2 regions of the Stenotrophomonas sp. GQ19 genome follow, and region 1 is predicted to be linked to the other one. Evidence: predicted binding sites of a transcription regulator. Region 1 holds the regulator's gene; the other holds the start of a gene.
What was found. Region 1 encodes FliA, which starts transcription of late flagellar genes. Its sites were predicted from a motif close to TAAAGTTTNNCNNNCNNNGGCCGATAA; they were not measured.
Positions count from the first base shown of each region.

Region 2: AC6CHL_RS15060 (methyl-accepting chemotaxis protein) is a predicted target of FliA. The motif match lies at 4,708-4,734, and genes of this name have one in related genera.

Region 1 covers NZ_JCAXES010000001.1:277,122-283,945, reverse strand. The annotation lists gene flhA (flagellar biosynthesis protein FlhA) at 1-179, shown strand, start outside; gene flhF (flagellar biosynthesis GTPase FlhF) at 334-2,076, shown strand; gene AC6CHL_RS01175 (MinD/ParA family ATP-binding protein) at 2,063-2,950, shown strand; gene AC6CHL_RS01170 (RNA polymerase sigma factor FliA) at 2,947-3,693, shown strand; gene cheY (chemotaxis response regulator CheY) at 3,710-4,102, shown strand; gene AC6CHL_RS01160 (protein phosphatase CheZ) at 4,102-4,716, shown strand; gene AC6CHL_RS01155 (chemotaxis protein CheA) at 4,721-6,520, shown strand; gene AC6CHL_RS01150 (flagellar motor protein) at 6,633-6,824, shown strand, end outside.
Region 2 covers NZ_JCAXES010000008.1:79,113-85,936, reverse strand. The annotation lists gene AC6CHL_RS15065 (excinuclease ABC subunit UvrA) at 1-2,043, opposite strand, end outside; gene AC6CHL_RS15060 (methyl-accepting chemotaxis protein) at 2,115-4,679, opposite strand; gene AC6CHL_RS15055 (arylamine N-acetyltransferase family protein) at 4,918-5,739, shown strand; gene AC6CHL_RS15050 (TonB-dependent receptor) at 5,901-6,824, shown strand, end outside.

The sequences.
Region 1 (6,824 bases):
TGGCCGAATGTGTCAGCAAGCAGGAAGCGAAGAATGAGCCGGCGGTCGTGTTGGTACCCGGCCCGGTGCGTGCCGCGCTGGCACGGCTGGTGCGCCACAGCGTCCCCTCGCTGTCGGTGCTGGCCTACAGCGAGGTACCCGAGGACAAACGACTGAAGCTGGTCGGCACGATCAGCTGACGTCGGAACCCCGACGGACATGTGCCAGAAAACAGACACACCCCCATTTCGATATCAACGCAGCAGGACATAAAGGGAAACCCGGACCGTGCAGACCACCGACAACCAGCGCTTCCCTTCCACCACCCCGCCGCCCCAGTCCCGGTACCACAGCATGAAAATCAAACGCTTCGTCGCTCCCGATATGCGCTCGGCCATGAACCTGGTGCGCAAGGAACATGGTCCTGATGCGGTGATCCTGTCGAACCGGCGGATCGAGGAAGGCGTCGAGATCGTGGCCGCGGCGAATTACGACGAAGGTGCGGTGCAGCGTGCGCTGGAAGCAGCGCGCAAGGACGTGGCCCCGGCCCCGGCGCCGCGACCGCGCAATGCCGCCGATGCGGTGATCGCCGCGGTGACCCGTCGCAAGCCGACCGTGGTTGCCGCCGAACCGGTGGCCGCCACCACCTCTGCGGTGGCCGCGCTGGCCCGTGCCGCGGTGGGTGCCACCGGCCGTACCCTGGACACCGCCAACGAGATCGTGCCGCCGCCGGGCAGCAGCGGTTTCGCGGCCACCCTGGCCCGCGCCGCCACCGCCCCGGCGGCCGGCATGAGCGCGCTGCCGGAACAGATCTTCGCCCCGTTCAACGTCGAGCAGGCCGCCGCCGCGTCGCCGGCACCGGCACAGTTCGAGCCGGCTGGCGCCGAACCGGCCGTCGCCACCGTCGCCCCGCCGATCAACCGCGCCCGCTTCATCATCGACCCGCCGCTGGACGACGAACCGCACTTCCAGATGCATGTGCCGACTGCCGCCGTGGCGATGCCGCCGCTGCCGGTCAGCGTCACCGTGCCGCCGGCCCTGCCGGTCGCCGAGGCCGTCGCCACCGCCGTGCCGCAGGCGCTGGCCGCCGTCGCCGAAACCCGCGTCGAAAACCCGGCGCCGGTGGCCGTCACGGAACCGGCGCAGGCCCAGCCGCAGCCCGCCGCCGAACTGGTGGTGGTGCAGCGCGATGACGAAGAGATCCGCCAGCTGCGCCATGAAGTGGCCGGCATGCGCCACGTCATCGAACGCGAAATGCACCGCTTCACCGACGAGCGCCTGCGGGGGTCGCCGGTACGCGCCGCCGCGCTGGACCTGATGGACGAATACGGCTTCGACGCCGGCATCAGCCGCGACGTGGCCATGCAGATCCCGCTGGACACCGAAGCCCACCGTGGCCGCGGGCTGATGCTGGGCCTGCTGTCGCGCAAGCTGCCGATCGCCCCGGTTGACCCGCTCGAGTCCGGCGGCGTGATCGCCCTGGTCGGCCCGACCGGTGCCGGCAAGACCACCACCATCGCCAAGCTGGCCTCGCGCTTCGCCGAGAAGCATGCCGCCCGCGACGTGGCCCTGGTCACCACCGATACCGGCCGCATCGGCGCCCGCGAGCAGCTGTACGGCTTCGGCCGCCAGCTCGGCATCGCGGTGCACGAAGCCAACAGCGGCAGCGACCTGAACCAGCTCCTTGAGCGCCTGCAGGACTACAAGCTGGTGCTGATCGACACCGCCGGGCTGGGCCCGCGCGACCGTGCCCTTGCCGCCCAGCTGCAGTGGCTGCGCGCCGCCGAGCAGATCCGCACCCTGCTGGTGCTGCCGGCCAACACCAGTTTCGGCGACATGGACGAGGTGGTCCGCCGCTTCAGTGCCGCCAACCCGCAGGGCGTGGTGCTGAGCAAGCTGGACGAAACCGGCCGCTTCGGCACCGCCCTGTCGGTGGCCGTGGACCACCGCCTGCCGATCACCTGGGTCACCGATGGCCAGGACGTTCCCGAAGACCTGCACCGGGCCAGTGCCGCCAATCTTGTACTTCGCCTTGAAGATTTGCGCCGCGCGGCCGATATGCCCTGCAACCCGGAGTTGAACCATGCCGTCGCGTGAGTACGCCAAGCTGACCAAGACCTTCCCGTTGTCTGCCACCCGCAGCCAGCCGCTGGGCCCTGTGCGCACCATCGCCGTCACCGGCGGCAAGGGCGGCGTGGGCAAAACCAACGTGTCGGCCAACCTGGCCGTGGCGCTCGCCGACATGGGCAAGCGCACGCTGCTGCTGGACGCCGACCTGGGCCTGGCCAACATCGATGTGATCCTGGGCCTGCAGCCCAAGCTGACCCTGGCCGACCTGGTCGCCGGGCGCTGCACCCTGGATGAAGTGATCATGGAAGGCCCCGGTGGCGTGCTGGTGGTCCCGGCCGCATCGGGTCGCCGGCACATGGCCGAACTGCAGCCGGCCGAGCACGTGGGCCTGGTCAACGTGTTCTCCGAACTGGAGCGCGAGCTGGACTTCATGGTGGTGGACACCGCCGCCGGCATCACCGACGGCGTGCTGACCTTCTGCCAGGCCGCCCAGGACACCGTGGTGGTGGTCTGCGACGAGCCGGCCTCGATCACCGACGCCTATGCCCTGATCAAGGTGCTCTCGCGGGAACGCGGCGTGGACCGCATCCAGGTGGTGGCCAACATGGTGCGCGACCCCAACGAGGGCCGCGTGCTGTACGAAAAGCTGACCCGGGTCTGCGAGAAGTTCCTGGCCGATGTGTCGCTGAACTACCTCGGCTGCGTGCCGCAGGATGACTGGCTGCGCCTGTCGGTGCAGCGCCAGCAGCCGGTGGTCAAGGCCTACCCGTCCAGCCCGGCCGCCCAGGCGATCACCGAAATCGCCCGCCGCACCGCCCGCTGGCAGGCCCCGACCGAGCCGCGTGGTGGGGTCGAATTCTTCCTGGAACGCATCCTCAAGCAACGCGGGGTGACCGCATGAAAGGCGCCGCACAATACAAAGAGGTGCAACGCACCGCCGCCAACGAATGCATTGCCCAGCATTCGGACCTGGTGCGCCGCATCGCCCACCACCTGGCCGCGCGCCTGCCGGCCAGCGTGGAAGTGGATGACCTGATCCAGGCCGGCATGATGGGCCTGATCGAAGCCTCGCGCAGCTACGACGCCGACCAGGGCGCCTCGTTCGAAACCTATGCCTCGATCCGCATCCGCGGCTCGATGATCGACGAGATCCGCCGGGGCGACTGGGTACCGCGTTCGGTGCACCGCCGCGCCCGCGACGCCGCGTCCACCATCCGCCGCCTGGAGCAGAGCACCGGCCGTGCCGCCAGCGCCACCGAAGTGGCCGCCGCCATGGACATGCCGCTGCCGGACTACCTGCGCCTGATGGAAGACGCCGCACGCGGCCAGGTGCTGAGCCTGGAATCGCGGATCGAGGACCAGGGCGAGCTGGACACCGTCGCCCAGGGTGGCCCGACCCCGCAGCAGGTGCTGGAGCGTGGCGAATTCGGCCGCGAACTGGGCAATGCGATCGGCCTGCTGCCCGAACGCGAACAGCTGGTGCTGTCGCTGTACTACGAGCAGGAACTGAACCTGAAAGAGATCGGCGCCGTGCTGGGCGTCAGCGAGTCACGCGTGTGCCAGATCCACGGCCAGGCCGTGCTGCGCCTGCGGGGCCGATTGAAGATCTTCGAGGCGGCCGACGCCGGCCTCGCGAACACTTGATACCGAGGAAAGTGCTTTGAACAAGAACATGCGTATCCTGATCGTCGACGATTTCTCGACCATGCGTCGTATCGTCAAGAACCTGCTGGGCGATCTGGGCTTCACCAATACGGCCGAAGCCGAGGACGGGCATGCCGCGCTGTCGCTGCTGCAGAGCCAGCCGTTCGATTTCGTGGTCACCGACTGGAACATGCCGGTGATGACCGGCATCGACCTGCTCAAGGCGATCCGCGCCGACGCCAAGCTGAAGACCCTGCCGGTGCTGATGGTGACCGCCGAAGCCAAGCGCGAACAGATCATCGAAGCGGCCCAGTGCGGCGTCAACGGCTACATCATCAAGCCGTTCACCGCGCAGACCCTGGAAGAAAAGCTCGGCAAGATCTTCGAACGCCTGGCAGCGAGCGCCTGATGGAAACCCTTCGCGACAAATCCGCGCTGGTCCAGCGCCTGCAGGACGCCCTGGCTGCGCTGGAAAGCGGCGATGAAGCCGGCTGGCGCCGGGAAATCGACGCGCTGGCTGCCTTGCGTACCCAGCCGATGATGGCCGGCCTGAACCGGCTCGCCCGCGAACTTGGCCAGGCCCTGGGCGAACTGCCCAGCCTGCCCAGCGAAGCCGGCGAGCTGGACGATGCCTGCGCGCGCCTGGACCACGTGGTGACGATGACCGAACAGGCCACCCACCGCACCCTGGACCTGGCCGAGGAATGCCGGGCGCTGACCGAACAGCTGCGTGCCAACGGCCTCACCGCCGACCAGGACCAGCAGCTGGACCGGATCCGCCACAACCTCACCGAGATCGCCCTTACCCAGAGCTACCAGGACCTCACCGGGCAGATCATCCGCCGCGTGGTGGGGATCGTGCGTCGCGTGCATGAAGGGTTTGGCGCACTCGGCCTGCCGCCGCAGGACGACACCGCGCACAAGCGTGACAACGGCCTGGCCGGCCCGGCCGTGAGTGGCCTGGACCGTCACCAGGTTTCACAGGTGGATGCTGACGACCTGCTTTCGGATTTGGGGCTGTAACACCATGAGCGCTGTTCCAGACGATATTGCCGCCGATTTCATCCTCGAGGCCCAGGAAATCCTGGACCGCCTTGGCGAACAGCTGGTGTCGCTGGAGCAGTCGCCCCAGGACAGTGACCAGCTCAATGCGGTGTTCCGTGGCTTCCACACGCTCAAGGGCGGTGCCGGCTTCCTCGGCATCCAGGCCATGGTCGAGTTGTGCCATGCCGCCGAGGAAACCCTGGGCATGGCCCGCTCCGGCAAGGCCACCCTGCAGGCCCACCACTTCGACGCCGCCCAGCAATCGCTGGATTACCTGCAGTCGATGCTGGATTCGGTCTCGGCCGGTACCGAGCCGGGCTACGCGCCGCCGGAACTGATCGCACAGTTCGACGTCAACGGCCCGGCCACCCCGGCCGCTGCCGTTACGCCGGCCACCGGCGAACTGATCAGCGAAGACGAGTTCGAAGCACTGCTCGACACCCTGCACGGCGGCGCCGCCCCGGCAGCGGTGGCCAGGAAGGCAGACGACGGCCTGATCGGCGAAGACGAATTTGAAGCCCTGCTCGACCAGCTGCACGGCGGCGCCGTGCCCGGCGCCAAGCCCGCAGTCGCGGCCGCCCCGCCACCGCGCGCACCGGCCGCACCGCCGGCCAAGCCGGCTGCCAACAAGCCGGTGGCCGAGGCCGAGCACACGGTGCGCGTGGACACCAAGCGCCTGGACGCCATCGTCAACCTGATCGGCGAACTGGTGCTGTCACGCAACCGCCTCAAGACGCTGCGTGCGCGCCTGCACGACGAAGAACTCGACCGCGCCGTCTCCACCCTGGACATCGCCACCGCGCGCCTGCAGTCGGCGGTGATGCGCACCCGCATGCAGCCGGTGGGCAAGGTGTTCTCGCGCTTCCCCAAGGTCGCCCGCGACGTGGCGCGCAACCTGAAGAAGGAAGTGGAACTGGAGCTGGTCGGCGCTGAAACCGAGCTCGACCGCAACCTGGTCGAGGCCCTGGCCGACCCGCTGGTGCACCTGGTGCGCAACGCCATCGACCACGGCGTGGAAACCCCCGACCTGCGTGAAGCCCAGGGCAAGCCGCGCAGCGGCCACGTGCGGCTGTCGGCGCAGCAGGAAGGCGACTACGTCAGCATTGAAGTGCAGGACGACGGCGCCGGCATCGATCCCGAACGGCTGCGCCAGAAGGCGCGCGAAAAGGGCCTGATCGATCCGGAAGCGGCGGCCCGCCTGACCAGCGAGGAATGCCTGCACCTGGTGTTCCTGCCGGGCTTCTCGACCAAGCAGGAAGTCACCGACATTTCCGGCCGTGGCGTCGGCATGGACGTGGTGCAGTCGCGCATCCGCGAGCTCAGCGGCCAGATCCAGATCCAGTCCGAGCTGGGCCGTGGCAGCCGCTTCATGATCCGCGTCCCGCTCACCCTGGCGATCCTGCCCACCCTGCTGGTGCAGGCCGGCGAAGACGTCTATGCCCTGCCCCTGGCCCGCGTGATGGAAGTGCTGCACGCGCCAAACACCTCGCTGGGCTGGTTCGACGGCCGCGCCGTGCTCGACCGCAAGTCGCACACGCTGCCGCTGGTGGACCTGCGCCATTGGCTGGCCGTCGCACCGGCCGCCTCGTCGCTGCTCACCATCGTGGTGCTGCAGGCCGGCGAAGCCCGCTTCGGGCTGGTGGTGGACCAGGTGCGGGGCCGCGAGGAAGTGGTGATCAAACCCCTGCCCAAGGCACTGCGCGGCCTGCGCGGCTACGCCGGTGCCACCCTGATCGGCGACGGCCGCATGTCGCTGATCCTGGACGTGGACGGCCTCCGCTAACCGCTTTGTAGAGCCGGGCTCTGCCCGGCTGCTTCCTCCAAAACTGTGACCGCCGCCCCACCGGATTCCTTCGGCATCTCAAGTCCCATTCACATACGCCGATAACGGACCCATGGACAGACTCAGCCTCATCGGACTTTTCCTCGCCCTGGCCTCACTGGTCGGCGGCAGCATCCTCAAGGGAGCCGGCCTGGCGTCACTGTGGTCGCCGGCCGCCTTCGTGATCGTGATCGTCGGCACCATCGCCTCCATCCTGCTGCACACCTCGCCGGCGGTGTTCAAGCACGCCTTCAAGATTGTGCGC
Region 2 (6,824 bases), on a different contig from region 1:
GCCTTCGCAGGTGTCACAGCGGCCCTGTGCCACGTTGAAGGAAAAACGCCCGGCGCTGTAGCGGCGTGCCTTGGCGGTGCGGGTGGCGGCGAACAGGCGGCGCACGTGGTCGAACAGGCCGGTATAGGTGGCCAGGTTGGAACGCGGGGTGCGTCCGATTGGCTTCTGGTCAACGTTGACCAGCCGCGTGATGTGCCTGGCACCGGCATGCAGGCGGCCACGGGTGCGTTCGATGCTGCTGGGCACCGGCAGCTCGCTGTCGGGCTCCTCGCGCACCGGCTCGTGACCGAGATGCTCGCTGACCAGTTCCACCAGCGCCTGGCTGACCAGGCTGGACTTGCCCGAGCCGGACACGCCGGTGACCGCCGTGAACGCACCGATGGGAAAGCGCGCGTCCAGCCCATGCAGATTGTTGCGGTGGATGCCGCGCAGTTCCAGCCAGGCCGCGGGCGTACGCGGGGTGCGACGTGTGCCGCCGCCGGTATCGAACAGATACGGCGCGGTCACCGATGCCTTGACCGTGCGCAGCCCCGCTGGCGGCCCGCTGTACAGCACCTGCCCGCCGTGCTCGCCGGCGCCGGGGCCCACATCGACCAGCCAGTCGGCACGGCGCAGCATCTCCAAGTCGTGCTCGACCACGAACAACGTGTTGCCGCTGGCCTTGAGCTGGTCCAGCGCGTGGTACAGCGCCTGCCCGTCGGCCGGGTGCAGGCCGGCGGTCGGCTCGTCGAGCACGTACACCACACCGAACAGGCTGGAGCGGATCTGCGTGGCCAGCCGCAGCCGCTGCAGTTCGCCGGGCGACAGCGTCGGGGTGGCACGGTCCATCGACAGATAGCCCAGGCCCAGTGCTTCGAGCGTACCGATGCGCTCCACCAGGTCCTGCGCGATCCGCTGCGCGGCAATGCGTTTTTCTTCGGACAGGTCCGGCGTGCGGCGCACGTCGCTGCTGCCCACGTGCGATGGCCCACCGGCGGCCGCACGCGCCTGTTGCGCCTTGCGACCGGCCGCACGGCTGCGCGTGCCGGACGCAGCAGGCGCCTGGAAGCGCCCTTCGGCGGCCGGGCGCAACGCATCGGCCATGGCACTGAGCGAGAGCTGCGACAGCGCGCCGATATCCAGCCCGGCGAAGGTGACCGACAGCGCTTCGCGCTTGAGCCGCTTGCCGTCGCAGACCGGGCATACGGTGCCCACCATGTAGCGCGCCACGCGCTTTTTCATCATCGCGCTCTGCGTGGTGGCGAAGGTATGCAGCACGTAGCGGCGCGCGCCGCTGAAGGTGCCCATGTAGCTGGGCTCTTCCTTGCGACGCAGCGCGGCGCGGGTTTCGGCCGGGGTGAAGCCGGCATACACCGGCGCCACCGGTTGTTCTTCGGTGAACAGGATCCAGTCGCGCTGCTTCTTGGGCAGGTCGCGCCAGGGAATATCCACGTCATAGCCGAGGGTGACCAGGATGTCGCGCTGGTTCTGCCCGTGCCAGGCCGGCGGCCACGCCGCAATGGCGCGCTCGCGGATGCTCAACGACGGGTCGGGCACCATCGACTGCTCGGTGACCTCGAAGATGTGGCCCAGCCCATGGCAGTTCGGGCAGGCGCCTTGCGGGGTGTTGGGCGAGAAGTCTTCGGCAAACAGCATCGGCTGCTTCGGCGGGTAGCTGCCCGCACGCGAGTACAGCATGCGCAGCAGGCTGGACAGCGTGGTGACGCTGCCCACGCTGGAGCGCACGCTGGCGGTGCCGCGCTGCTGTTGCAGCGCCACGGCCGGTGGCAGCCCTTCGATGGCGTCCACGTCGGGCACGCCCACCTGGTCGATGAGCCGGCGCGCATAAGGCGACAGCGACTCCAGGTAACGCCGCTGCGCTTCGGCGTACAAGGTGCCGAAAGCCAGCGAGGACTTGCCCGAACCGGAGATGCCGGAGAACACCACCAGGGCGTCGCGTGGGATCTCCACGTCGACGTTTTTCAGGTTGTGTTCGCGGGCGCCGCGGACGCGGACAAAGGCGTTGCGTGCGGAAGCTGCGGGGGGCGTGCGACGGGTGCTCATGCGTGCAGGATAATGAGCGCCCGTCGAAGCGGCCAGTGAAGACGCGTGAGGGCTGCGTATCGGTCGCGCGGTCAGCCCACCGCGCGCGCCGCCACCGGCCGCACCGCCGGCACCTCCAGCACGAAGGCGGCCACCGCGTCGGACAGCAGCGCGGCCTGGCGCTCCATCGCCTGCGCCGACGCCGACGCTTCCTCCACCAGCGCGGCGTTCTGCTGGGTGCTGCCATCCATCTGCAGCAGCGTATGCCCCACCTGCTCGATACCGGCGCTCTGCTGCTGCGAGGCGGCCGAGATGCTGGCCATGATGGCGCTGACCTGCTGCACGCTGCCGACGATCTGGCCCATCGTTGCACCGGCCTGGTCCACCTGGCGGCTGCCGGCGGCCACGGTGTCCACCGAGGCCTCGATCAGGCCCTTGATCTGGCGTGCGGCGTCGGCACTGCGCTGGGCCAGCAGGCGCACTTCGCTGGCCACCACGGCGAAACTGCGGCCCTGCTCACCGGCCCGCGCCGCCTCCACCGCCGCGTTCAAGGCCAGGATGTTGGTCTGGAAGGCGATGCCGTCGATGACCCCGGTGATGTCGGCGATACGCCGCGACGCGTCGGCGATGTCGCGCATGCTGGCCACCACCTGCGCCACCGAGGCGCCGCCCTGCTGGGCAACGCCGGTGGCCTGCAGCGCCAGCTGGTTGGCCTGCTGGGCGGCGTCGGCGTTCTGGCGCACGGTGGCGGTAAGTTCTTCCATCGACGAGGCGGTTTCTTCCAGGTGCGCGGCCTGGCGCTCGGTACGCCCGGCCAGCTCCTGGTTGCCGGCCACGATTTCGCCGGCGGCGTGGTCGATGGCCGATGACGCGTGCTGGATGCGCGCCACGATGTCGGTCAACTGCTGCACGGTGGCGTTGGCATCATCGCGCAGGTGGGCAAACACGCCCTGGAACTGGCCCTGCATGCGCACGCGCAGGTCGCCCTGGGCCAACCCGGACAGCACCGCCTGCACGCCGGACAGATTGCCCTGGAAGGTATCCAGCAGGCGGTTGATGCTGACCGCCAGCGTGTGCACGAAGCCCTGCTTGCCGGTGGTGTCGATGCGACCGTGCAGCTGGCCCTGCGCGGCGGCATCGACCAGCGCGGCCACCTCGGTTTCCACGGTGGTTTCCAGCGCGCGGCTGCGCCACTCCACGGCCGCGCCGAGCAGCTGGTCGTGGTCGAGGATGGGATTGACCACCAGCTGGTAGCCGATGCCGGCATGCAGGATCTCGTGGCTGGACGCCGCGTTGCCGTGCAGCTGGGCCACGATGCGTTCGAACACCGGGTGCAGCGCCGCGGCGGGCTGGCCGCGCCATTGGGTTTCCTGCGTGGCCAGTTCGGCCAGCAGCGCGCGGTTGAGCAGGCCGATGCGCCCGTCCGGGTCGAGCACCATCACGCAGGCCTGGGCGCTGTCCAATGCCTGGCGGGCGCGGGTGTTGTCCTGGGCGCTGGCGCGCTCGGCCTGGATGCGCTCGCGCAGCCGCTGCTGCATGTGGATCAGCCGCCGCGCCAACTGGCCGATCTCGTCGTGCGGGTTGTGCACGGCAAGCACGCTGTCGAGCCGGTCCTCGGCGATGTCCTCGGCAAACCGCAGGGTGTCGGTGATGGGCTGGCGGACGGCCCGCATGACCAGCACCAGGCTGGCGATCAGCACCAGTGCCACCAGCGCCAGCGTCGCGGCGAACAGCACGGTCATCGCCCGTGCCTGGGCCTGCTGGCGTGCGCGTGCTGCGGCAAGCGCGGCCGCCTGCGCCTGCTGCAGGTGCTGCAGCGCGGGCGCGACCTGCGCGGCGGTATCGGTGAGCGCCATCGCCTCCACGTCCAGCCCCACCCGTGCGGCGGTGTAGGCCAGCAACGCGCCTTGGTAATCGTCCATTGCGGCACGCAGCGCGTCCTGGGTGGGACCGGCCAGGCCCGAGGCCGACACCGCGAGGTCGAACGGCAGTTTGGCTTCGCTGGCCTGGTCGGTGTGCACCGCATCACCGGTAAGCAACAGCAGCGCTTCCTGCCGCCGCATGCGCTGCCACTGCAGCGCCAATGGCAGGTAGGCGGCGTCGGTGAGCAGGGTATCGAGCGCTGCGGCGCTGGCGTCCAGCTGCGCGCGCAGTCCGGCGTCGCCGCGCCCCATCTCGTCGGCGCGGTCGTTCAGCGCCGCAATGCCGGCAGTGAATTCCTGGGCGCGCGCCGCCAGTGCGGTCAACGCGGCTGCGGTACCGCGGTCGTGCGGGGCGCGCTGCAACGCCTGCAGCGACTGCTGCAGCTGCTGCTGGGCCTGCTGCAGGGCGCCGCGGTCGGCAGCGTCGAAGTGGATGGCATAGCGGGTCTGCAGGCGGCGGGCTTCGGCCACCTGGGTGGCCAGTGCGCTGGCCAGCGCGGCGTTCTGCTGGTGGGCGGCGAACGTGGCGGCGGCACGCTCGCTGCTGTAGCGGGTACCTGCGTAGACCAGCGCCACGACCAGCAGACCGCTGCCACAGACCAGCAGCGCGGCCTTGAGTTTGCGTGCCACACTGAGCCGGCGCAGCGCGCCGATGGCGCGGCTGAAACCGGGACGTGGAAGGTGTTCACCCAAGCGGGCGAACCGGGACAACGGGCGGCGGGGGACGACCGACATCAGATGCTCCAGGCGGATTGACGCATCGGTATCGGCCGGAAACAGGCGGTCTTTAGGCTGCATTTTCGAAGCGGCCGCAGCGCGCTGCCACCCCTGCCCCTTGTAGCGGGGGCAAGCGACGGCAAGATGACGGTGGCGGGCATTCCGCGGGCGCGATTCAGCGTTCGATCGCCCGTGCTTGACCTCAACCACGGTTGAGCCGCCACAGTGGCGTCACCTTCCCGCATGGCCCCTGCCCATGGACCCGCAAACCTGTCACGACTACCTGGCCCGCCTCGGCGTGGCGGCGCCACCGCCCCCTACCCTGGCCACGCTGGCGCTGCTGCAGGAACGTCACAACGCCACGTTCCCGTTCGAGACGCTCACCACGCTGCTGCGCGATGCGGTGGCCATCGACCTGCCCAGCGTGGCGCACAAGCTGCTGCGCGAAGGACGCGGCGGGTACTGCTACGAGCTCAACGGGCTGTTCCTGGCGCTGCTGCAGCACCTGGGCTTCGACGCCCGCGCCCTTGCCGCGCGCGTGGTCATGGGACGCACCGATGACGCACCCACCGCGCGCACCCATATGCTGGTGCTGGTGCGGATCGACGCGGTGGACTACATCGCCGACGTCGGCTTCGGTGGCAACACGCCGACCGGTCCGCTGCGGCTGGACCATCGGTTCGCCCAGGCCACGCCGCACGAGCACTATCGGCTGGACCAGCAGCACGACCAGTTCCTGCTGCGGGTGGACATCGCCGGCGAGTGGCGGCCGCTCTACCACTTCGACCTGCAGGTGCAGGCCCCCATCGACCATGAGGTGGGCAACTGGTATGTGTGCACGCACCCGCACTCCTCCTTCCCCGGACAGCTGCGGGTCGCCCTGGCCGGGCCGGACGGGCGCCGCACGATCGGCGCCGGGGCCTACACCGTGCACCGCCGCGGGCAGCCCAGCGAGCGCCGCATGCTCAACGACGCCGACGATGTGCTGACCGTGCTGCACGAGGCGTTCGGCATCACCGTGCCCGCGCATCCACGGCTGCGCGAGGCGATCACGGCGTGGTTGCGCGGGGTGGCGTGAGCCCGCTCACGCAAGCCGGCACGGGATGACTTCGCCCTGCAGGCGCGTCGCGGTTCCGTAGCGAGGGCTCACAGATGGCCTACGGCTGGCAGCGGGGGTGGGTCACCACGGTTGCAATGTTATATCATTGCTATATCGAGACTGCCTGACGCCGCTTCCACATGAAGACCCCTGCTCTTGCCTCAGCCCTGCTGGCGGCCCTGTTCCCCCTCGATGTCGGCGCCGCCCCCGCGCCAGATCCAACCGTCACCCTCGGCAGCGTGGACGCCCGCAAGGGCAGCACTGGCCCCCTGGCGTCGCGCCAGGTGTTGACCTCGGTGGATGTGATGGGCGCCGACCAGATCGCGCACAAGAACGTCGGCAACAGCTGGGAACTGCTGGGGCAGATGCCGGGCATCCAGCTCACCGAAACCCGCCAGGGCGCCGAGTCCGGCAAGGCCAGCTTCCGTGCGTTCAACGGCGAGGGCTACATCAACGGCATCAAGATCCTGATCGACGGCATTCCCAGCAACGTCAACAGCGGCAACCAGCGCTTCGTGGACATGATCTTCCCGCTGGACATCGACTACATCGAAGTGGTGCGCGGCACCAACGACCCGCGCTACGGCCTGCACAACATCGGCGGCAACATCAACATCGGCACCCGCCAGGGCGGCACCTACACCGATGCCCGGCTCAGCGTCGGCAGTTTCGAGAGCCGCGAAGTGCAGGTCGCGCTCGGTCGCGAGGCCAACGGTGTGGCACAGAACTACTTCATCGGCACCCAGGCCTCGGACGGCTATCGCGACCACGACCGGTCGCGCAAGTATTCGCTGGGCGGCAAGTGGTTCATCGGCAGCGACGAGGACGTGCTCAAGGCCGGCCTGGTCGCGCGCGTGTACCACCACGTTGCCGACGAACCCGGCTTCCTCACCGCCACCGAACTGGCCAACGCGCGCCGCGCATCGCCGCGCAAGAATGCCAACGATGGCGATGTGCGCGACATGCACACCCTCGGCGCGCACCTCGACCTGCGCCTCACCGACACCCTGCAGCTCAGCAACCGGCTGTACTACAACCGGTACGAGGACGACCGCCAGGTGACC